DNA from 3 places in the Geodermatophilus sp. SYSU D00079 genome. Region 2 is predicted to be linked to each of the others. Evidence: riboswitches for the same ligand, from Rfam matches in the RefSeq annotation. Region 2 holds a riboswitch; each other region holds the start of a gene.

Region 1 (7,525 bases), on a different contig from region 2:
GACGATCCCGGCCGGGGCGTCCCGGGGCGTGAGCGGCGGGACGCCCAGCCCGTCGAGGGCATCGGCGACCTGCCCGGCCAGGGAGTCGACGCGCGCGAGGACCCGGTCCCAGCCGAGCGCCTCGAGGTACTCCGTCGAGGCGTCCAGGACGTAGAGGCCGGGCAGGTTCGGTGCGGAGTACTCGAACGACCGGCTCGGTGGCGGGTTGCCGTAGCTGCGGTGGGCCCGCGAGCTGCTGACGCCCGCCTACCGCGGTTACCGCAACCCGCCGCCGAGCACGGCGTTCGAGTACGCGGATCCGAACTACCCCGGCCTCTACGTCCTGGACGCGACGCTGGCCCACCTCGACGGCGTCGGCTGGCCCCGGATCCACGGGCGGGTGGACGCCCTCGCCCAGCGGGTCGTCGACGCGCTGCGCGACCTGGGCATCGTGCCGACGACGCCGCCCGGCGCCCGGGCCGGGATCGTCAGCTTCGGCATCGACGAGCCGGCGGCCGTGGTCGACCAGCTGCGCCGGCGCGGCGTCCACGTCGTGGAGAAGCTGGGCCAGGTCCGGGTCTCCCCGCACTTCTACAACTCCGAGGGGGACGTCGACCGCTTCGCCGAGGCGCTCCGGGACGCGCTGGCCGCACGCTGACCGGTCAGCTGTCGGGCGGGAGCGGCGAGCCCTCGACCCAGGCGCGCACGGTCGCGGTGAACCGGTCGGGGGCCTCGACGTTCCAGGCGTGACCCACCCCGGGCACGACCCGGCCCACGGCGGCGGGCAGGACGGCCGGGATGGTCTCGACGGCCCGGCGGACCAGCGCCGACTCCCGGCCGCCCGCCAGCGCCAGTGTCGGCGCCGTGCCTAGGGAGCGGGGGAGGGCGTAGCCGGCCACCTCGGCGGTGATGCGGCGGTGGGTCCGCGGGTCCATCGCGGACACGTCCTCGGTGAGGGCCGCGCGCAGCCGTGGCGGCAGACCCAGCGCGCGGGCCCGGGCGTCGGCGAGGCGCCCGCTGCGCAGCTGCCGGGCCGTCAGCCACGCCTGCGGGGACAGCAGCCAGCGGTGCGGCCACGGCTCGGTGGTGACCCCGCTGACGACCGCCCGCACGACGACGTCGGGATGGCGCTCCAGCAGGACCAGGGCGACCTGCCCGCCGAGGGAGAGCCCGACGACGTGCGCCCGCCCGTCCGCCGTCCGGGCGCGGACGAGTGCGGCGACCCGGTCGGCGGCGTCGCCGAGGGAGGTCCACGGGACGTCGCGGCTGCGGCCGTGCGCCGGCAGGTCCACCGGGAGGCAGAGGTGGTCGGCGAACGCGGGCAGCTGCTGCCACCACATCCAGCTGCTCACCCCGATGCCGTGCAGGAACACGATCGCCGGCGCCCCCGGCGAGCCGGTGGCTCCCGCGTGCAGCGACACGACCGACCTCCGTCAGCTCCGGCGGCTGACCACCGCGAAGGCGGTCGCGCCCACCGCGACCTGCGCGAAGAGCAGCAACGCCAGCACCACCTCCACCCGGGCGCCCAGTCCGATGGCGATCCCGGCGGCACCGGTCAGCGGCAGGGCGAGCAGACCGAGGACGGCGAGGGCACGGGTGAGGACGGCGTCGTCCCGCTCGTCACCGGACTGGGTCCACGCCCGCTCGAAGCTCGTGGTCGCCTCCGGGCGCCGGCGCACCCGCCACGCCATCACGGCGACCGCGACCAGCGCCACCGCGGCGCCCTGCAGGAAGCCCAGGCCCATGTTCCCCGGCGCGTGCTCCCGCAGCAGCAGCCCCGTGGCGATGACGAGCGCCACCATCGCGAGGACGGCGGCGAGCGCCAGCGCCGTCTGCGTGCCGGTGCGTCGGTCAGTCGACATGGAAGATCTCCTCGACGGTGCGGTGGAAGTGGCGGGCGATGGCGATGGCCAGGGGGAGCGAGGGGTCGTAGCGGCCGGTCTCGATGGAGTTGACCGTCTGCCGCGAGACCTCCAGCGCCGAGGCCAGCTCCCGCTGGGAGAGCCCAGCAGCCAGCCGCAGCGCACGGACGTCGTTCTGCACGGACACCTCGGGCGGGTCAAGTGTGCTTGTCACGACAAGCGTGCTTGACATCCCGGCCCGGTGTCAAGCGTCCTTGACCGGCGGAGGGGTGTGCAGGGGTGCGAGCCCCTGACCGCCCCCGGTTGGCGCACACGCGGCGGACGGCCTGGACAGCCGCGCCGGGCCGGTGCTAGGACGGACCCGTCCTGTCGCCCGCGAACGGTGCCACCGCGAGCGCGAGAGGAGGTCGAGGCCGGCGTCGGGTGACGATCCCTGCAGCGCTGAGAGGCGATGGCCTTGAGGAGACACCGCACGGCGATCCCGGTGGTCGCGGCAGCAGCGATGACCGTGGTCGTACTCGCGCCGGCGGCCGCGGCCGGAACGGTGCCCGTCGTCACCACGACGTGTCCGAAGACGCTCACCGTCGCCACGTTCGAGCCGGGAGAAGAGGTGTCGGGCAACGCCACCGTGACCTCACGGGACGGTGCGGACCGGCTGAACCGCGGCGAGGGCCTCTTCCTCCTGGAGGAGGGGACGTCGAGGCCGTTCACCCTGGCGGTGCACCTGGGCGCCCAGAGCGACGTGAGCCAGACCTTCTCCTTCACCGCGTCGGGGACCTCGCTGAGCGCCTGCCTGCTCGCGACGGCTCACGGTGGTGGTGAGGAGAACGTCGGCACCGTGTGGACGAACGTGACGCCCTAGGACCAGGGCCGTCCCGGGCGGGTCCGCGGGGGAGCGTGACGAGGCCCGCCGGGCGGAGGCGCCGACCTGGGGGCCTGACCGGTGGGGCGGGTGGGGCTCGAACCCACGACCCAGGGATTATGAGTCCCGTGCTCTGACCGGCTGAGCTACCGCCCCGGTGGTGCCCAGCCTGCCAGATGGGCGCCCGGGCCCGGCGTCGCCGTCAGGACGGGCCGCGGATCGCCTCGACCGCCGTCATCGCCTGCTCGCGCAGGGCTGCGGAGACCGGGGCGGAGCCCGCGACCTCGGCGGCCGCGGCCTGGCCCCGCTCGCTCACCACGTAGGCCATGAAGTCGGCGACGAGCTCGGCGGTCTGCTCGTCCTCGTACTCGACGCAGCCCACGTGGTAGCTGACCAGCACGATCGGGTACTGGCCGCTGCCGGTCGTCGTCCGTGCCAGCTCGAGGGCGAAGTCGTACTCGCCGCGCCCCGTCAGGGTGGTGGAGGCCTCGACCACGGCCGCTGCGGCCTCGGCCGTCGGCGCCACGAACTCCCCGCCGACGCCGATCCGCGCCACCCCCAGGTCGCCGGCCTGGGAGAGGTCGGCGTAGCCGATGGTGCCCTGGCCGCCGGCCACCGCCGCCACGACGCCGGAGTTGCCCTGTGCGGCCTCCCCGCCCGCGACCGGCCACTCGCCGTCCGGTTCGTGCGGCCACGCCCCGCCGCCGGCGGCGGCCAGGTACTCGGTGAAGTTCTGCGTCGTGCCCGACTCGTCGCTGCGGTGCACCGCCGTGATCGGCGTGGCGGGCAACGGCACGCCGGGGTTGTCCGCGGCGATCGCCGGGTCGTCCCACCGGGAGACCGTGCCGGCGAAGACGGCGGCCAGCGTGGTGGGGGAGAGGTCGAGCCCGTCGACGCCGGGGACGTTGTGGACGACGGCGATCGGGGCGATGTAGTTCGGCAGTTCGAAGACCCCCGCCGCCCCGCACCGCTCCCCGGCCTGCGACAGCTCGTCGTCGTCCAGTGGGGCGTCGGAGCCGGCGAAGTCGATGCCGCCGGCGAGGAACTGCTCCCGGCCGCCCCCGGAGCCGACCGGGTCGTAGTCGACGGTCACGCCCGGCTGCACCCGCGTGTACCCCGCCGTCCACCCCTGCATGGCGGCCTGCTGGCTGCTGGCCCCGGCACCCACGAGGGAGCCCGAGAGGTCCCCCGTCGCGCCGTCGCCGCCGCGCTCGTTGGGGGGCACGTAGTTCGCGATCGCCACCACGGCGCCGACCACGGCCGCCGCGCCGACCGCGGCGGCCACCTTGCTCCGGGCAGACACGGGCGCCTTCCCCTCCCGGCCCGGGCGCCGGCCGCCGGGCGTCGCCGCCGACCCTAGGGTGTCGGTCCCGTCGGGGCGGATCGGCCAGAAGTGGGCGACATCTCATCCGCGACGCCGGGCGACGGGGCGGGGGAGGCGTGGGGCGCCGGTCCGCCGGACGAGCGGAGGACGTCGGCGCAGGTCGCCATGGGGAATCCGTGAGGCGAGGCGCCCCCCGCGACCATCACCACTCCGCGGTTGCACAGTGACGCGCCGTAGCGGGAGGTCACCCCTCCGGGCAAGGAGGCGCACCGGAGGTGTTACTCGATCGTGACCGCACGGGGTCACCCGTAGTAGTTTTCCCGACGGCCCAGCCGGCATCCGCTCCTCGACACACGAGGGCACCGGCCGGGCCCCGCCGAACCGCCGACGTCCCTCAGGGGCCGCGGCGGACCGGGGACCCACCGTTCCACTGGGGTGAGTCCTGCCTGCGCAGGGGGCGCAGGCGGGTAGGGCGCCGTCCGGCCCGAACCCGTCAGCTAACTCGGTAGGCGGTCGCGAGGATGGGAGAACCGTCGCCTTGGCGACCTTGCACCACCTGAGGACCCTGCCTGCGCGCGGGGGGTCGGCCCGCCGGCTGCTGCGCGCGCCCCGCCGGGCCGTCGTCGTCGCCGCCGTGGTCGGCGGACTGCTCGCCGGCACCCCCGCCGCGCTCGCCGCGCCCGCCGTCACCGGGACCTCCGAGCAGGAGGGCCTGGCCGCCGAGGTCGCCCGCATCGAGCAACTGGTCACCGCCGCCGAGGAGAAGCTGCAGCGGATGACCGTCGAGGCCGAGGCCGCCGCCGACGCCGCCCTGGTCGCCCGCGCCGAGCTGGCCACGGCCCAGGCGCAGGCCGACGCCACCGCCGCCGAGCTGGCCACCGCCCAGGCCGACGTCGCCACCGCCGAGGACGACGTCGCCACGCTGGGCCGCGAGGCGTACATGGGCGCCGACAACCGCTACGGCGACATCGAGCTCATCCTCGACGCCGAGAGCCCCACCGAGCTGCTCCAGCAGGCCGCGACGATGGACGTCCTCGGTGCCCAGCGTGCCGCGCGGCTGACCGAGTTCCTGGCCGTCGAGCAGCGGGTCGAGGAGGCCGACCGGGCCGCGCGGGCCGCGGTCACCCGGCTCGACGAGGCAGCCCGCGCCGCCGACGAGGCCGAGGCGGCCGCCACCGCCCACCTCGCCGAGGCCCAGGCCGAGTACGACGCCGTCGCCGCGGAGAAGGCGGCGCTCGACGCGCAGTACCGCGCCGCGGGTGAGCGGCTGCTGGCCTCGCAGGGTGCGGCCGACCCCGCCGCCGCCTTCGACGCCCGGCTCGACGCCCGCGCCCAGGGCACGGCCGCGCTGCCGACCGCCGGCCGGCTCACCTCCTGCTACGGCGCCCGCTGGGGCACCATGCACCAGGGCATCGACATCGCCGCCCCCATCGGCACGCCGATCTACGTGCCGGAGGACGGCGTCGTCCTCCAGGCCGGTCCGGCCAGCGGCTTCGGCCTGGCCGTGTACGTGCAGCACGCCGACGGGCAGATCACCCTCTACGGCCACGTGAACGCGTTCTCCGTCACCGCCGGGCAGGTGGTCACCGCGGGCCAGCAGATCGCCGAGGTCGGCAACCGCGGCCAGTCCACCGGGCCGCACCTGCACTTCGAGGTGCACCAGGGCGGCCTCTACGCCGACCGGGTCAACCCGATGCCGTGGCTGGCCCAGCACGGCATCAGCCTCGGTGGCGGGTGCTGACCTGAGCTGACCCCACGACGGCCCCCAGCCCCGGCGGTCGGGAACCGTCGTGCTCTCAGCGGCGGCCCCGCAGCCGGCCGAGCAGGCCGCCGACGCCGCCCAGGGTCTGCGCGGCCAGTTGCAGGATCGGCCCGCCGGGGATGCCCGGCGCGACCTGCACGACCGGCGCCAGTGCCAGCAGGCCGCCGAGCTCGTGCACCCGCAGCCGCCGCCGGGCCAGGGCCGCCACGGGGTTGACCCGTCCGGAGGCGGCCTCGAGCAGCAGGTCCGCCGGGGCCTCCACGGCGGTGCCCCGGGGCGATCCGGGGGCCACCCGCCGCACCGTCCAGCCGGTGGGGTCGGCGGTGAACGCCCAGCCCCCCTCCGGCGTCGCCAGGGTCGCCCCGCCGGTGATGCCGACGGACGCGGACAGGGCGCCGGTGACGTCGGCCAGGGCCGCGAGGCCGGCCTGCAGCACCGGGCCGGGCACCGGCGGGGCGCCGCACGCGGCCAGGTCCAGGCCGTGCACGGCCAGCTCGTACGCCTGCCCGAGGACGACGCTGAGCAGGGGCAGCGTGCCCACGACCGCGACCGCCGGTGCGGTGTCCAGCTCGACGGGCTCCTCGGCCAGGTAGCGGGCGGTGGCGTCCCGGTTGCGGCGCAGCGCGGCCAGCACCTCCTCCCGTGTCGCGTCCCGGTGGGCGGCGGTGACCCGCGCGTTGGTCGCATCCACCTCCGGCGGGGTCCCCGCGCCCCCCGCCCGCGCGGACGCCACGAGGTCCGCGAGCGCCGCGTGGTCGGCCCAGCAGCCGAGGTGGACGCAGATCTCGTGGGCCCGCCACCCGGGCAGCCGGGAGGACCGGTCGAGGTCCACCGCCTCGGCCTGGGCGAGGAAGGCGTCCCACGCCGGCAGGACCAGCCCGGCGACCTCGTCCCGCCCCGCGTCGGCCATCCCCTGGGATCGCAGCATGGCCCGGCCGGTACCCCGGGGGTCCCGCCCGGTACGCCTCGCCGCGCGCGGCCGTCTTGTCCGCCGGGCCCGGTCCCCGTCAGCCTGGGGCCATGACACGCAGCGGCACGACCCGCGGCACGGTGATCCGCTGGGACGACGCCCGGAGGGCCGGCCTCGTGGAGGCCCCGGACCTGCCCGGGGGCTGCTGGGTGGACGCGTCGGTCGTCGACGGCCCGTCCGGCGGCGCCCTCCGCGCCGGGCAGGTGGTGGACGTCGACTGGACCGAGCCGGGGGTGGAGGGCGCGCCGTTCCGGGCCACGCGGGTGGTCCCGCGGGAGGACCTGCAGGCCACCCTGGGTGCGTGAACCGCGGGTGTCGCACCCATGCACACCGGTGTCCGCCACTACGCTGGGTGAGGACCGGGCGGTCTCGCTGAGCGGGTCCCGGCGGCCGTCGCGAAGGGCTTGCGGTGTGCCGGGTCGCAGGCGTAGGAGGAGACGACGGCACGGTGGACGGGCGCGTCGTCACCGTGCTATGGCCGCTGACCAGCGCGTAGTGGCCGCTGTCGTGACCTTCCGTCACATGTGACCCATCAGCCCCATCCGCACTGGCGCGATGGGGTGACCATCGTGCAAACTGTTCCTGGGCCCCTGGTCCACCACCGTCGAACACAGCCTGTCACCGAATCGATCGTCCGTTGGGGAAGACGAGACCGATCGAGTCGATGGAGGTACCCCGTGCAACGACGGTCTACCCAGGGTGTCGTCTTCGTGCACGCGTGCCCGAAGGCGCTCTGCCAGCACGTCGAGTGGGCGCTGGAACGCGT
Region 2 (7,525 bases):
GGGCGTCGGGACGGTCTTCAACTTCCTCGGCCCGCTGGCCAACCCGGCGCGCCCGGTGGCCGCCGCCATCGGCTGCGCCGACGCGCGCATGGCCCCGGTGCTGGCCGCCGTCCTGGCCGGGCGCGGCACGCGCGGCCTGGTGTTCCGGGGGGACGACGGCCTGGACGAGCTCACGACCACCACCACCTCGTCGGTGTGGGTGGTCCGCGACGGGGACGTCGAGGCCGACCGGCTCGACCCGGCCGCGCTCGGGATCGAGGCCCCGCCGGCCGGTGCCCTGCGCGGCGGCGACCCGGCCTTCAACGCCGACGTCTTCCGGCGCGTGGTGGCCGGTGAGCGGGGGCCGGTCCGGGACGCGGTGCTCCTCAATGCCGCCGCCGCGCTGGCCGCGTTCGACCAGCGGGCCGGACGGCTGCACGACGTCCTCGCCGCCGGGCTCGAGCGGGCCGCCGCGGCGGTCGACGACGGGCGCGCCCAGGCCCAGCTGGAGCGCTGGGTGTCGGTCAGCCGGTCGCTGCGCGCCTAGTCCCCCTGCAGGGTCCCGGCGCGAGCTCGCGAGTGGTGGGGGCAGGGCCTCCGTCAGTCGGCGGTGTCGAAACCGATCGCGAACGCCGCCTCGAGGTCGTGCCGGGAGTAGGCGCGGAAGGCGATGTGGGTGTCGGTCTCCAGGACGCCGGGCACCTTGTTGATCCGCCCCGCCACGACGTCGGCGATCTGCTCGAACTCGCGCACGCGCACCACGGCGATCAGGTCGACGGTGCCGGCGACCGAGTAGACCTCGCTGACCCCGTCGAGGTCGGCGACGGCCTCGGCCACCTCGGGGATCGCGTCGGTGGCCGCGTCGATCATGACGATGGCGGTGATCACGCCGGCGATGCTAGCCGGGCCGCGGCCGGGCCGGCGGCTGCGCGGGGCCCGGGTGAGATCCGGTCCGGCCGCGCGCGGGTGCCGAGCGAACGGGTGTCGGCGAAGGGGTCGCGGCCGGAGTGCCCCGCCTCCACGCGGTCGAGGAAGGCGGTGTAGCCCCCGGTGCCGGGCACCGGGCAGGCGAGGGTGCCGGACACCTGGACGAGGCGGGTGCCGGGCTTCTCCATCCAGCGCAGCACCAGTTCGGTCTCGTCGACCGACGCGGCCAGCTCGTCGTCCGGGCCCAGCGGGGTCTCGGCGGTGGACAGCAGCCCGGCCAGGGTGTCCCGGACCGACGTCCCCCGGGGCGCGCAGCCGGCGGCCACCAGCCGCCCCCGGCGGACGACGGACAGGTGCCAGCCGCCCGCCCCGTCGGGGCGGGCCAGGACCAGCTCCGGTACCGCGGCCAGCGACTCCAGCCGCTGCCGGCGGCGGACGGCGCGCACGAGGACCGCCACCCTGTCCCGGAGCACCGCCGCGTCCTCGTAGCGCTCCTCGGTGGCCAGCCGGTCGACGCGGGCCAGCAGCGGTGCGAGCAGCGCCCGGGGGTCGGCGGCGACGGCGGCGCGGAAGACCTCGGCGATCCCGGCGTACTCCTCGACCGACTGCGCGCCGGTGCAGGGGGCGCCGCACCGGCCCATCCCGGCCAGTGCGCAGGCGGTGCCGAGCACGCGCAGCGACAGCCGGCCGGTGCACTGCCGCAGGGGCAACGACTCGTGGATGGCGGCGACGGCGGCGTCGGCGGCGCGCCGGTCGGGGAACGGGCCGAGGAACACCCCCGCGCCGGGGCGGACCCGGCGCACCACCGACAGCCGGGGGAACGGCTCGTCGGTCAGGCGGACCCACAGCGCCCGTTCGGGGAACCGGGAGCGCCGGTTGTAGCGGGGCTTCTGCTCGGCGATCAGCCGCAGCTCCCGGACGGCGGCCTCGAGGTCGTGGGCGCAGGGGATCGCGTCGACCCGCTGGGCCAGCGCGACCATCTCGGTGATCCGGCTGCGCTGCTCGCCGGCGGTGAAGTAGCTGCGGACCCGGCTGCGCAGGTCGTTGGACGTGCCGACGTAGAGGGGCTCGTCGCGCGGGCCGCGGAACAGGTAGACGCCGGGCCCGGTCGGGACGGCGTCGGCCAGGTGCCGCTTGCGCAGCCGCTCGGGGTCGACCTGCCGGGTGAGGCCGGTGAGCTCCTCCAGGCTGGTGATGCCCAGCGGGCCGAGCCGCTCGAACAGCCCGTGCAGCACGTCGACGGTGGCCCGGGCGTCGGCCAGCGCGCGGTGGCAGGGCTCGGTGGTGGTGCGGAAGTAGGGCGCCAGGGTGGCCAGCTTGCAGTTGGGCACCTCGTCGCGGGTCAGCAGCCGGCGGGCGAGGACGGCGGTGTCGACCGAGGCCGTGGCCGGCCACGGGATGCCGTTCTCCGCGCAGGCGGCCTTGAGGAACCCGAGGTCGAAGGGGGCGTTGTGGGCCACCAGGACCGCGCCCCGGGCGAACTCGAGGAAGCTCGGCAGCACCGCGCCGATGCGCGGGGCGGTGGCGACCATCGTGGAGGTGATGCCGGTCAGGACGCTGATGTAGGGCGGGATCTCGCAGCCCGGGTCGACCAGGGTCTGGAACTCGCCCAGGACGGCGCCGCCCCGGACCTTGACCGCGCCGATCTCGGTGATGGCGCTGTCCTTCGGCGAGCCGCCGGTGGTCTCCAGGTCGACCACCACGAACGTCACCTCGGCCAGCGGGGTGCCCAGCTCCTCGATGGTGGCCTGCTCGTAGCGGGGGAGCCCGGCGGCGGCTCGTGCGGCTGTGCCGGCGGCGATCCCGGCCAGCCGGGCGGGGGAAGAGGGCACGGGGCGGACGGTAGGTCGGGGCAGTGACAGTCCCGGGGACGCGCGCCGGTGTCCCGCCCGATGGCGGGGAGGCAGCCGACCGCGGTCGCGCGGAACTGTCGGAGCCCGTCCCTAGCGTCCGGCGCGGACCGACCGGGGCCGTGGAGGGCCTCTGCGACGAGGTGTCGGTCAGCAGAGGAGTGGGCCATGTTCATCGACTGCGACACCTGCACCGCCCGGGGCACCGGCTGCACCGACTGCGTCGTCACCGTCCTGCTGGGCGCCCCGCCGGGCTGGGAGACCGCCGACCCGACGGTGGTGCCGATGGCCGGCCGGCGCGACGGCGGCAGCGCCCAGACCGCCGAGGACGTCGTGGTGCCGCGGCCCGGCGTGGTCGTGGAGTTCGACGACGTCGAGCGGCGTGCGGTGCGGGTGCTGGCCGAGGTCGGCCTGGTCCCGCCGCTGCGGCACCAGCCGTCCACCGGTGGGCGTCCCGGCGGCGCGGCCCGGGAGCGGCGGCGCACCGGGTGAGCCGCACCGGCCGGGCCTCCCGCCGGCAGGCACGCAGCGTCGACGTCCACGGTGACCGTGCGTGGCCGCCGGCGTGGCGCGGGCCGGACGTGTGGCTGTTCCCACAGTCCACGCAGACCCCGTTTGTCACATCTTCATCACGCCCGTACGGTGAGCCGGTCCGACCGGGCGGTCGTCACCCGCGAGAGGTGACCTCGGGCGGACACCGCCGAATCCCCTGACGCGCCCCGTGCGGCGTCGAGGGGGAACCGGGGACCCACCGCAGCACTGGGGTGAGTTCTCGCGTGCGCCGGTGACCCGGGGCACACGCGCCGCCCGTCGGCGCGCAGAGATAGGGCACTTCTTCCCAGCCCGAACCCGTCAGCTAACTCGGTAGGCGGTTGCTGAGGAAGAAACGGAGAGCCGCCGACCGTGGCGACGCCTCGCCCTGCCCTGGGGCATGCACTCGACCAGTCCCACCCCGACCTCCCGGTCCTGTTCCGCCGCCCCCGCCTGGCCCGCCGACTCGGTCGCGGGCTCGTCCTGGGAGCCACCGCCACCCTGGCCCTCACCCTCCTGCCGGGTACGGCCGCCGCGGACCCGCAGCAGGCCGGTACCGCCGCCCAGGCCGCCCAGCTGGTCGCCCAGGCCGGTCACGAGCTCGAGGTCGTCACCGAGCAGGTCAACGAGGCCCGCGAGGTGCTCGCGCAGCAGCAGGCCGCCGCGGACGGCGCCCGCCAGGCCGCCGCCGACGCCCAGCAGCAGCTCGACGCCCTCGACGGTCAGGTCCGGCAGGTCGCGCGCACCGCCTACACCGGCGACGGGATGACCCAGCTGGACCTGTTCATGACGAGCACGTCGGCGGAGGACTTCGTCTCCCAGCTGGCCACCCTCGAGGTGATCGCCGGTCACACCACCGACGTCCTCGCCCAGGTGGCCGAGCGGGCCGCTGCCGCCGAGCAGGCCCGCGCCGACGCCGACGCCGCGCAGGCGCAGGCGCAGGCCACCCTCGACGACGTCACCGCCCGGCAGGCCCGGCTGGAGTCCGACATCGCCGACTACCGGGCCCAGTACGACGCGCTCTCGGCACCGCAGCAGCAGGAGGTCGTGACCGCGCACGCCGGCCGGCCCGTGGTCGCGCCCGCGCCGGCCGCCGCCGCCAGCGGTGCCGCGCAGGCCGCCGTCGACACCGCGCTCGCCCAGGTGGGGGACCCGTACGTGTGGGGCGCCGGCGGCCCGAACGCCTTCGACTGCTCGGGGCTCACGCAGTACGCCTACGCCGCGGCCGGCATCAGCCTCCCGCACTCCAGCCGCATGCAGTCGACGATGGGCACCGCCGTCTCGCGGGCCGACCTGCAGCCGGGCGACCTGATCTTCTACTTCAGCCCGGTCAGCCACGTCTCGATGTACATCGGCAACGGCCAGATGGTGCACGCCTCGACGTCCGGTCAGCCGGTCAAGGTCGTCAGCGTCGACTCCATGGGCGGGATCACCGCCATGCGCCGCCTCGCCTGAGGGAGGCCCGGGCACCCCGCCGCCCGGCGACGGGGAGGACGGGGTCTGCTCGGGGACTCCTAGGATCGGCCGGGTGAGCGCCCGTCGGGCCGCGCTGCTGGTCGCGGGTGTGCTCGGGGCGGCCTTCGTGGTCGTCGTCGCCGTCGGCACGCCGTGGACGCTGCTGCCCGAACCGCCGGGCGGGGCCAGCCCGGTCCGGCCCGGCGCCGGCCTGGCCCCCGGCGTCGTCGAGCGCGCTGAGTCCTTCGCCGCCGCGATCCGCCCGGCGTCCCTCGCCTCGCTGGGACTGGGGCTGGCGGCCTCGGCGGTCCTCGCCCTGACCCCGCTGGGGCGGTGGCTGGTCCGGACCGTGGCCCGGCCGCTGGGCGGTGGATGGGTCTGGCAGGTGCTGCTGGGCACGGTGGCGCTGACGGTGGTGGGCCGGCTGGTCACCCTGCCGCTGTCGGCCTACGGGGAGGTGGTCCGCCACCGGTTCGGGCTGTCGACGCGCAGCTGGCCGCTGTGGCTGCGCGACGTCGCCGTCTCCACCGCCATCAACGCCGCGCTGACCGCCCTCGCCCTGCTCGCGGTCGTGTGGCTGGCCCGCCGGGCGCCCCGGACGTGGTGGGCGTGGGCTGCCGGGGCCGCGGCCGCGCTGGTCGTCGTCGGCTCGTTCCTGTACCCGGTGCTCCTCGAGCCGGCGTTCAACCGGTTCGAGCCGCTGCCGGCCGGGCAGCTGCGCACCGACCTGCTGGAGCTGGCCGAGGCCAACGGCACCCCGGTCGAGGACGTGCTGGTCGCCGACGCCTCCCGGCGGACGACGGCGCTCAACGCCTACGTCTCCGGGTTCGGCTCCACCCGGCGGATCGTGCTGTACGACACGACCCTCGACCAGCTGCCCGACGCCGAGATCGAGTCGATCGCCGCGCACGAGCTGGGCCACGTCGCCACCGACGACGTCCTGACCGGGACGCTAGAGGGGGCGCTCGGCGCGGCCGCGGGGGTCGCCCTCCTCGGCTGGCTGCTGTCCTGGTCGCCACTGCTGCGCCGGGCCGGGGCCGACTCGGCCGGGGACCCCCGCGTGGTGCCGCTCGTGCTGTTCCTGGCCGCGCTCGGCACGCTGGTGTCCACCCCCGTGCAGAACCTGGTGTCCCGGCAGGTGGAGGCGCGCGCGGACCTGCACGCCCTGGACCTGACCGGGGACGCCGAGGCGTTCGTCGCCATGCAGAACCGGCTGGCCACCGCGAACCTCTCCGACCCCGATCCGCCCGCGGCCTGGCAGTGGTTCTTCGGCTCGCACCCGACCGGACCGCAGCGGATCGCCTTCGCCGAGGACTGGCAGCGGCTGCAGGAGGCCGGGTGAGGACGCTCGTCGTCACCAACGACTTCCCGCCGCGCCAGGGCGGCATCCAGACCTTCGTCGCCGCGCTGCTGGCCCGGCGCCCGCCGGACTCCCTGGTCGTGCTCGCCTCCCGCTCGCCCGGCTGGGAGGAGTACGACGCCGCGCTGCCGTACCCGGTGGTCCGGCAGCGGACCGGCATGCTCCTGCCCACGCCCGCCACGGCGCGCGCCGCCACCGACCTCGCCCGCCGGTACGGGTGCGACACCGCCTTCTTCGGGGCGGCCGCGCCCCTCGGGCTGCTCGCCCCCGCCCTGCGGGCGGCCGGGGTCGGCCACCTCGTCGGCGCCACCCACGGCCACGAGACGGGCTGGGTCGCGCTGCCGGGGGCGCGGCGGCTCATGCAGCGCATCGCCGGCGGCCTCGACGTCCTGACCTACATCAGCGAGTACACCCACGCGCGGCTGGCGCCGGCGCTGGACGGCGCCACGCGCATGGCGCAGCTGTCGCCCGGGGTGGACGTCGACCTGTTCACGCCGGACGCCGACGGCGCGGCCGTGCGCGAGCGGTACGGGCTGGGCGGGGCGCCGGTGGTGGTCTGCGTCTCCCGGCTGGTGCCGCGCAAGGGGCAGGACGTGCTCGTCGCCGGCTGGCCGCGGGTGCTGGCCCGGCATCCCGGGGCCCGGCTGCTGCTGGTCGGCGGCGGCCCGCTGGAGACCCGGCTGCGCCGCGCCGTGGCCGCCGCGGGGCTCGAGCGCTCCGTCGTCCTCACCGGGCCGGTCCGCCCGGACCAGCTGCCGGCGCACTACGCCGCCGGGGACGTCTTCGCCATGCCGTGCCGCACCCGCCGCGGCGGTCTGGACGTCGAGGGGCTCGGGATGGTCTACCTCGAGGCGGCCGCCTGCGGCCGGCCGGTCGTCGCCGGCACCTCCGGCGGCGCGCCGGAGACGGTGCAGGAGGGCGTGACCGGGCACGTCGTCGCCGACCCGCGCTCGCCGGAGGGGGTGGCGGCGACGGTGAACGCCCTGCTCGACGACCCGGACCGGGCGCGCGCCATGGGCGCGGCCGGCCGGGCGTGGGTCGAGCAGCGCTGGTCGTGGTCGACGATCGCCGCGACGTTCGCGGAGCTGCTGCACGGCCCGCGCTAGCGGCCCGGCTCAGCGGCTGTAGAGGGCTTCCACCTCGGTGTCGAACTCCTTCATGACCACGGCCCGCTTGAGCTTCAGGCTCGGGGTGAGCATCCCGTTGGCCTCGGTGAAGTCGGTGGCCAGCACCCGGAACTTCTTGATCGACTCGGCCTTGGACACCGCCTTGTTGGCCTCCGCGACGGCCGACTCGATCTCGGCCAGGACGTCGGGGTCGTCGGTCAGGTCGGCCGCGGTCGTGCCGGCCGGCTTGCCCCGGGACTCCAGCCAGGCCGGCAGCGCCTCCTCGTCGAGGGTGATCAGCGCGCCGATGAACGGGC
Region 3 (7,525 bases), on a different contig from region 2:
CTCGCGCCACATCCCGGGCGTCCGGTACACCGGGCTCACCCACCCCGGCCTGTTCGGCACGGCACCGTCGGCGGAGCTGCTCGCGCGCTGGAACGAGCGGGAGCGGGCGCTGATCGCGACCGACCCCGACCGGGTCCCGGCTCTGGCGCTCCCGCCGCTGGCCGAGAGCACCCTCGGCGGGACGGCGTCCGGTGACGTGCTGGACGGCATCGCCCGGGACGGCGCCCGCACGGTGCCGGCCCGCGAGAACGGCGGCAACCACGACATCAAGAACTTCTCCCGCGGATCCCGGGTCTTCTACCCGGTGCACGTCCAGGACGCGAAGCTCTCCGGCGGCGACCTGCACTTCAGCCAGGGCGACGGCGAGATCACCTTCTGCGGCGCCATCGAGATGGGCGGGTTCATCGACTTCCACATCGACCTGATCAAGGGCGGCATGGAGACCTACGGCGTGACCACCAACCCGGTGTTCATGCCCGGCAACGTCGAGCCCCGCTACTCCGAGTTCCTGACCTTCATCGGGGTCTCGGTCGACCACGAGACCAACACCAACAAGTACCTGGACGCGACGCTGGCCTACAAGCGGGCGTGCCTGAACGCCGTCCGGTACCTGGAGAAGTTCGGCTACTCCGGCGAGCAGGCCTACCTGCTGCTCGGCTCGGCGCCGATCGAGGGCCGCATCAGCGGGGTGGTCGACATCCCGAACGCCTGCGCGTCCCTCTACCTGCCGACGGCGATCTTCGACTTCGACATCAGGCCGTCGGCGTCCGGGCCGGTCCGCGCCGACCGCGGGCAGTGCGCCGTCACGTCGTGACCACCCGGTGGCCGGGGCGCCGCCCCGGGTGACCTCGGCCCGGGCCGGGCGCCGCGCTCAGGCGGCGTCCGGCTCGGAGGCGAGCCAGATGGTGGGCCGGGCGGTCACGACGACCGGCCCACCGCAGTTCCAGCAGGTCGGGTCGGCGTCGCCGTCCTCCTGCGCGTCCTGGCCGCCCACCTCGCACGGGCGGCAGGTCCAGACCACCTCGATCCGGTGCTCCACGATGGCCCCCTCGCGTCACCGCCGTCCGCGGCCGCCGGGTGTTCGAGGCCGGATGAGGTGGTACCCGGTGCCCGGCCGCCGGACACGCGGCCGGGCCCACTCCTGGAGGACGCCGTGTCCGACGAGCCGCCGCCGATCGAGCGGCACCGGGCGGTCGACCGCTTCGGCAAGGAGGCGCTGCGCACCGCCGCCGACCTGACGGAGGCGCTGCGCGAGGACGAGGACGCCGTCCCCGACCCCGTGGTGCTGCGGACCGACGGCCCGCACCGCTCGCTCGACGGGCTCGCCGCCCTCCTGGACGAGGCGCTCGCCGAGGACGACGCGGAGGGCGCCGGGCCGGGGTCCGCCCCCCGTTGACGCGACGGGGGCGCAGCGCGATCGTTGCCCACCGGCACACCTCACGGGGGACATCCGCACCGTCGCGGGACCCGAGGAGATGAGCGCACATGGGAGCCGTCGGACTGCTGTACGTGGGAGCCGTCCTGGTCGTGAACGGCCTGATGCTCCTCGGCAGGGTGGACGCCCGGGCGGCGGCGCCGCTGAACCTGTTCGTGGGGACGCTGCAGGTGTTCACGCCCACCTACCTGATCGTGACCTCCGGCGGGGACCCGGCGGCGATCCTGTCCGCCTCGGGCATCTACCTGTTCGGCTTCACGTACCTGTACGTCGGGATCAACCTGCTCGCGGACCTGGACGGGACGGGGCTCGGGTGGTTCTCCGCGTTCGTCGCCGTGTGCGCGGTGGTGTACGCCGGGCTGAACTTCTTCTACTTCGAGCCCCGGGACCCGGCCTTCGGCGTGATCTGGCTGTTCTGGGCCGTGCTGTGGGGGCTGTTCTGGCTGGTCCTCGGGCTCAAGCGGGAGGAGCTCACCCGCTACACCGGCGCGATCGCGCTGCTCGCCGGCCTGGCCAGCTGTGCCCTCCCGGCGTTCCTGCTGCTCACCGGCTCCTGGGCGGACTACGTGGGCGTGTGGGCGGTCGTCCTCGCCGTCGTCTTCGTGGCCGGCCTCGCGCTGCTCTACCCGCGGCTGCGGGCGCACCCGGCGCCGGCCGTGCCGCCGGCGGCGCCGGTCCCCTCGGGGGCGCCGGCCGCGCCGGAGGGCGTGCCGGTGGCCCGGCAGACCCCCGAGCGCGACGCCGACCGGCGCACCGACACCCGCGGCACCACCTGACGCTCCCTACGCCTCGTCGCGGAGCAGCTGGTCGAACGGCGTGAAGTCGGCGAACGGGTCGGCCGGGCGGGCCGACGCCGGCCGGCCGGCCACGAGGTCGGCCAGCTCCCCGGCGGCGCGCTCCACCCGGGCGGCCAGCGCCGCGTCGACGCCCTCGCCGCCGCCCCAGTCCTCCGGGGCGGCGAAGACGCCGGTCGGGACGGCGACCGCGCGCAGGTAGGCGAACAGCGGGCGCATCGCGTGCTCGATCACCAGCGAGTGGCGCGCGGTGCCGGCGGTGGCCCCGAGCAGCACCGGCTTCCCGGTCAGCGACTCCTTGTCCAGGACGTCGACGAACGTCTTGAACAGGCCGCTGTAGGACCCGGAGAACACCGGGGTCACCGCGATCAGCCCGTCGGCGCCGACGACGGTGTCGACCGCCGACTGCAGCGACGCGTCGGCGAACCCGGTGACCAGGCGGTCGGCGAGGTCCCGGGCGAGGGGACGCAGCTCCACCACCTCGACCGTGGCGTCCTCACCGCGGGCCCGGAGGGCGGCGACGGTCGCGGCGGTGAGCCGGTCGGCCAGCAGCCGGGTGGACGACGGCGTCGACAGCCCCGCGCTGACGACCGCGAGGGTGCGGGTGGTCACCGGACCGGCACCTCCTCGGCGGTGCGCCCGGTGACGTCGTCGCCGGCGGCGTGCACGGTGCTGTCCACCGCCCCGCCGCGGGCGGCGACGAGGGAGGCGTGGGTCGGGGCGTCGGGCACGTGCGCGGGCTTGAGGGCGGCGAACTCGCGGCGCAGCACCGGCACGACCTCCTCGCCCAGGATGTCCAGCTGCTCGAGCACCGTCTTCAGCGGCAGGCCGGCGTGGTCGACGAGGAACAGCTGGCGCTGGTAGTCGCCGACGTAGTCGCGGAAGCCGAGGGTGCGCTCGATGACCTGCTGCGGGGAGCCGACGGTCAGCGGCGTCTCGCGGCTGAAGTCCTCCAGCGACGGGCCGTGCCCGTAGACGGGGGCGTTGTCGAAGTAGGGCCGGAACTCGGCGACGGCGTCCTGGCTGTTGCGGCGCATGAACACCTGCCCGCCGAGACCGACGATCGCCTGGTCGGCCGAGCCGTGGCCGTGGTGCTCGTAGCGCTGGCGGTAGAACTCGACCATCCGCTGGGTGTGCTGCGGCGGCCAGAAGATGTGGTTGTGGAAGAAGCCGTCGCCGTAGTACGCGGCCTGCTCGGCGATCTGCGGCGAGCGGATCGAGCCGTGCCAGACGAACGGCGCGACGCCGTCCAGCGGCCGGGGGGTGGAGGTGAAGCCCTGCAGCGGGGTGCGGTACTGCCCCGACCAGTTGACCACCTCGGTGTCCCACAGCTTGCGCAGCAGCGCGTAGTTCTCCACGGCCAGCGGGATGCCGTCGCGGATGTCCTTGCCGAACCAGGGGTAGACCGGGCCGGTGTTGCCGCGGCCCATCATCAGGTCCACCCGGCCGCCGGCCAGGTGCTGCAGCATCGCGTAGTCCTCGGCGATCTTCACCGGGTCGTTGGTGGTGATCAGCGTGGTCGCCGTCGACAGCTGCAGCGTCGAGGTCTGCGCGGCGATGTAGGCCAGCGTGGTGGTGGGGGAGGACGAGAAGAACGGCGGGTTGTGGTGCTCGCCCAGGGCGAAGACGTCGAGCCCGACCTCCTCGGCCTTCTTCGCGATGGCCACGACCGCCTGGATCCGCTCCGCCTCGCTGGGCGTGCGGCCGGTCGTGGGGTCGGTCGTGATGTCGCTGACCGAGAAGATCCCGAACTGCATCTCGTGCTCCAAGTGGTTGAGAGCGCAACTACTGCTGCGTGCAACAGTTTCGCCCGGCCCGTATTCCGGGTCCGCGGACACTCTCCCGCGACGAGGGTCACGGGACCCATGTGGCTCCTGGGATTGTCACGGGACGGTAACGGCCCCTACGGTGGGTGCGTCCGGTCGGTCGTGCGTCCCCATCCGGGGAGCCTGGCCGGACGCCGCCGAGTCGTGTCCGCGCACCGCGGACGTGAGCCGGGGACCCACCGCAGCACCGGGGTGAATCCTGCTCCCGAGCAGGTAGGGCACCTTCCCGCCCGAACCCGTCAGCTAACTCGGTAGGCGGCCATGGAAGGAACGGAGAGCATCCGCATGCCTCGCCCACGGGCCCTCCCGGCCCGCAGGGATCCCGGGCCACGCGCACCTCGCGCCTCTTCCTCGGTCCGCTGATCTCACCTCCCCCGTGACCGGCCGCGCGCGTCCCTGACCGCCGCCGGACCCCCTCCCGTAGACCGCTGCGCCCCGGGCTGCCCTCCGTAGGAGTCGGCCGGCCCGCGTGCGCCCTCGCGCCCCGGAGCACCCCCCTCGATGAACGACCGCACCACGCAGTCCCCCGCGCTCGACGCCACCACCCCCGCCGTCGACGCCGCCACCCCCGACACCACTCCCGCCCGCCGCCGGGTGCGCCTGCCGGCCCAGGGTCGCCGTCCGGCGTTCTTCCTGGCCGCCGCCGCGGCCGGCGCGATCGTGGTCAACGTCCTGGCCACCGGCGCGCCCGACGCCGAGGCCACCGCCACGCCGACGGAGTCGGTCAGCGTGGCCGAGCAGCTGGGCATCACCGCCGACACCGCGGCCGCGGCCACCCCGGACGCCGCCGACCTGGCCCCGCTGCAGGAGCTCGCCGCCTCCCGCAGCGAGCGCGAGGCCGCCGCGGCCAGCGCCGCCCAGGCCCAGGCCGCGGCCGACCAGGCCGAGCTGGACCGCCAGGCCGCCGAGCGCGAGGCCGCCGAGCGCGCCGCGGCCGAGGCCGCCGCCGCCGAGCAGGCCGCCCGCGAGGCCGCCGAGCGCGAGGCCGCCGAGCGTCAGGCCGCCGCCGCTGCGGCCGCCGCTGCGCCGGCCGCCGCCCCGGCACCGAGCAGCGGTGGCTCCGCGGCGCCGCGTGGCTCCTTCAAGGAGTACGCGATGTCCAAGGTCGGCAGCGCCCAGCAGTTCAGCTGCCTGGAGAACCTGTGGGGCAAGGAGAGCGGCTGGAACCCCAACGCGCAGAACCCCACCAGCACCGCCTACGGCATCCCGCAGTTCCTGAACTCCACCTGGGCCGGCACCGGGATCGCCAAGACCTCCGACGGCTACCGCCAGATCGACGCCGGGCTCATCTACATCGAGAACCGCTACGGCAGCCCCTGCGGTGCGTGGGCGCACTCGCAGGCCAACAACTGGTACTGATCGAGCGGTGCTGGATCGAGGGGCCGTCCCGGCAGGGGCGGCCCCTCGAGTCGTTCCCGGGGCCGGTGTGGGACGGTCGGGCGGTGCCGTTGGCGAGCGAGGAGGGGGCGCGCGTGGACCCGGACGTCGTGGCCACCGGGCGGTCGGCGTGAGGGTCGTCCCGTCCGGCTTCGTCCGCGCCCACACCCAGGTCCGGCGGCCGTCGTCGGTCCCCGAGGTCCGGCTGCACGTGGCCGACGACGTCGTCGCCCTCTGGGAGGCCATGGAGGCCCAGAACGGCGGCGCCGGGGAGGCGCCGCCGTTCTGGGCCGCGGCGTGGCCGGGTGGTCAGGCGCTGGCCCGCTTCGTGCTGGACCGGCCCGAGGTGGTCGCGGGGCGGGCGGTGCTCGACCTCGGCGCCGGCAGCGGCCTGGTCGCCCTCGCCGCCCGGCTGGCCGGGGCCCGGTGGGTGCTGGCCAGCGACGTCGACGAGTTCAGCCGCACCGCGGTCGGCGTCAACGCCGGGCTCAACGGCATCGACGGGGTGAGCGTGACCGGCGACGTCCTGGGCCGCGACCTGCAGGGCATCGACGTCGTCCTGGCGGGGGACGTCTGCTACGACCGGGAGATGACCGAGCGGGTGCTGCCGTTCCTCGACCGCGCCCGCGCCCGCGGCGTCGAGGTGTACGTCGGCGACCCGGGGCGGCCCTACCTGCCGCACGACCGGTTGACCGCCGCCGCGGTCTACGAGATCCCCGAGACCGAGGGCCCCGGACTGCGGCGGACGACGGTCTGGCGGCTGCCGTGAGCAGCGTGGCCCCCGACCGCGGGCGCCGTGCCCGCCGGCCCTCCGGCGACGACCGGGAGCGGGCGATCCTGGCCACCGCCGAGGCGCTGCTGGCCGAGCGCCCGCTGGCGGAGATCTCCGTCGACGACCTCGCCCGCGGCGCCGGGATCTCCCGGCCGACCTTCTACTTCTACTTCGCCTCCAAGGACGCCGTCGTCCTCGCGCTGCTGGACCGGGTGGTCGCCGAGGCCCACGAGCTGCGCGCCGCGGCGCTGGCCGGCGCCTCCGACGACGTGCGGGCGAACTGGCGGGCGGCGCTGGTCGCCGTCCGCGACACCTTCCGTGCGCACCGGGCACTGACCGCGGCCGCGACCCAGCTGCTGGCCGCCAGCGCCGAGGTGCGGGAGCTGTGGTTGCAGGTGATGGAGGGGTTCGTGGCGGAGACCGCCGCGGCGATCGAGGCCGAGCGGGCGCGCGGTGCGGCGCCCGGCGGCCCGGCGGCCCGCGACCTCGCCACCGCGCTGAACTGGATGAACGAGCGGGTCATCCAGGGCACCCTCGCCGGCCAGCAGCCGGCCGTGGGGGAGGACGACCTCATCGACGTGCTGCTCACCGTCTGGCTGCGCACCATCTACGGCACCGACGATCCGACGCGCCGTTGACGCACTCGACACCGTGTCGAGTACCGTGGTGCAGGTCACCGGCCGAGCCAGGGGGAACGCCATGACCGCACCCACCGAGCACGTGGACGTGCTGATCGTCGGCGCCGGGCTCTCCGGCATCGGCGCCGCCTGCCACCTCCAGCGTGAGTGCCCCGACCGCAGCTACGCCGTCCTCGAGGCGCGCGAGGCCATCGGCGGCACCTGGGACCTGTTCCGCTACCCGGGCGTGCGGTCGGACTCCGACATGTTCACCCTCGGCTACTCGTTCAAGCCGTGGACGCAGGCGCGGGCCATCGCCGACGGCGAGTCGATCCGCCGCTACGTGCAGGAGACCGCGCGCGAGCACGGCGTCGACCGGCACATCCGGTTCGGCTCCCGCGTGGTGGCCGCCGAGTGGTCGACCGAGGACGCGCGCTGGACGGTGACCGTGCAGCGCACCGGCACCGACGAGACCGTGCGGCTGACCTGCTCGTGGCTGTCGGTCTGCTCCGGCTACTACCGCTACGACGAGGGGTACCGCCCGCGCTTCCCCGGCGAGGAGCGCTTCCGCGGCCGGATCGTGCACCCGCAGCACTGGCCCGCGGACCTCGACCACGCCGGCAAGCGGGTCGTCGTCATCGGCAGCGGCGCCACGGCGGTCACCCTCGTCCCCTCGATGGCGCGAACCGCCGCGCACGTGACGA

What was found. A riboswitch is a leader RNA that binds a small molecule or an ion and turns the genes downstream of it on or off. The one in region 2 is predicted to bind cyclic di-AMP.
Region 1: it holds a riboswitch for cyclic di-AMP, as region 2 does, so the genes downstream of both, ACI79E_RS17655 (M23 family metallopeptidase) here and ACI79E_RS10265 (C40 family peptidase) in region 2, are expected to answer to the same signal.
Region 3: it holds a riboswitch for cyclic di-AMP, as region 2 does, so the genes downstream of both, ACI79E_RS18935 (aggregation-promoting factor C-terminal-like domain-containing protein) here and ACI79E_RS10265 (C40 family peptidase) in region 2, are expected to answer to the same signal.

What each region holds. Positions count from the first base shown of each region.
Region 1 covers NZ_JBJGZS010000024.1:58,495-66,019, reverse strand. Annotated here, with positions in the region: gene ACI79E_RS17690 (hypothetical protein) at 380-637, shown strand; gene ACI79E_RS17685 (alpha/beta fold hydrolase) at 642-1,400, opposite strand; gene ACI79E_RS17680 (hypothetical protein) at 1,413-1,841, opposite strand; gene ACI79E_RS17675 (helix-turn-helix transcriptional regulator) at 1,831-2,055, opposite strand; gene ACI79E_RS17670 (hypothetical protein) at 2,344-2,703, shown strand; tRNA gene ACI79E_RS17665 (tRNA-Ile) at 2,786-2,859, opposite strand; gene pstS (phosphate ABC transporter substrate-binding protein PstS) at 2,906-4,006, opposite strand; cyclic di-AMP (ydaO/yuaA leader) riboswitch at 4,402-4,550, shown strand; gene ACI79E_RS17655 (M23 family metallopeptidase) at 4,566-5,768, shown strand; gene ACI79E_RS17650 (maleylpyruvate isomerase family mycothiol-dependent enzyme) at 5,824-6,717, opposite strand; gene ACI79E_RS17645 (hypothetical protein) at 6,810-7,064, shown strand; gene ACI79E_RS17640 (DUF3145 domain-containing protein) at 7,437-7,525, shown strand, end outside.
Region 2 covers NZ_JBJGZS010000009.1:128,932-136,456, reverse strand. Annotated here, with positions in the region: gene trpD (anthranilate phosphoribosyltransferase) at 1-526, shown strand, start outside; gene ACI79E_RS10280 (Lrp/AsnC family transcriptional regulator) at 580-867, opposite strand; gene ACI79E_RS10275 (DEDD exonuclease domain-containing protein) at 864-2,738, opposite strand; gene ACI79E_RS10270 (hypothetical protein) at 2,925-3,248, shown strand; cyclic di-AMP (ydaO/yuaA leader) riboswitch at 3,445-3,643, shown strand; gene ACI79E_RS10265 (C40 family peptidase) at 3,660-4,742, shown strand; gene ACI79E_RS10260 (M48 family metallopeptidase) at 4,816-6,084, shown strand; gene ACI79E_RS10255 (glycosyltransferase family 4 protein) at 6,081-7,208, shown strand; gene ACI79E_RS10250 (AMP-dependent synthetase/ligase) at 7,218-7,525, opposite strand, start outside.
Region 3 covers NZ_JBJGZS010000028.1:23,251-30,775, reverse strand. Annotated here, with positions in the region: gene fmdA (formamidase) at 1-814, shown strand, start outside; gene ACI79E_RS18960 (hypothetical protein) at 872-1,039, opposite strand; gene ACI79E_RS18955 (hypothetical protein) at 1,154-1,396, shown strand; gene ACI79E_RS18950 (AmiS/UreI family transporter) at 1,486-2,211, shown strand; gene ACI79E_RS18945 (FMN reductase) at 2,218-2,841, opposite strand; gene ACI79E_RS18940 (LLM class flavin-dependent oxidoreductase) at 2,838-3,986, opposite strand; cyclic di-AMP (ydaO/yuaA leader) riboswitch at 4,181-4,328, shown strand; gene ACI79E_RS18935 (aggregation-promoting factor C-terminal-like domain-containing protein) at 4,557-5,414, shown strand; gene ACI79E_RS18930 (class I SAM-dependent methyltransferase) at 5,563-6,201, shown strand; gene ACI79E_RS18925 (TetR/AcrR family transcriptional regulator) at 6,198-6,842, shown strand; gene ACI79E_RS18920 (flavin-containing monooxygenase) at 6,904-7,525, shown strand, end outside.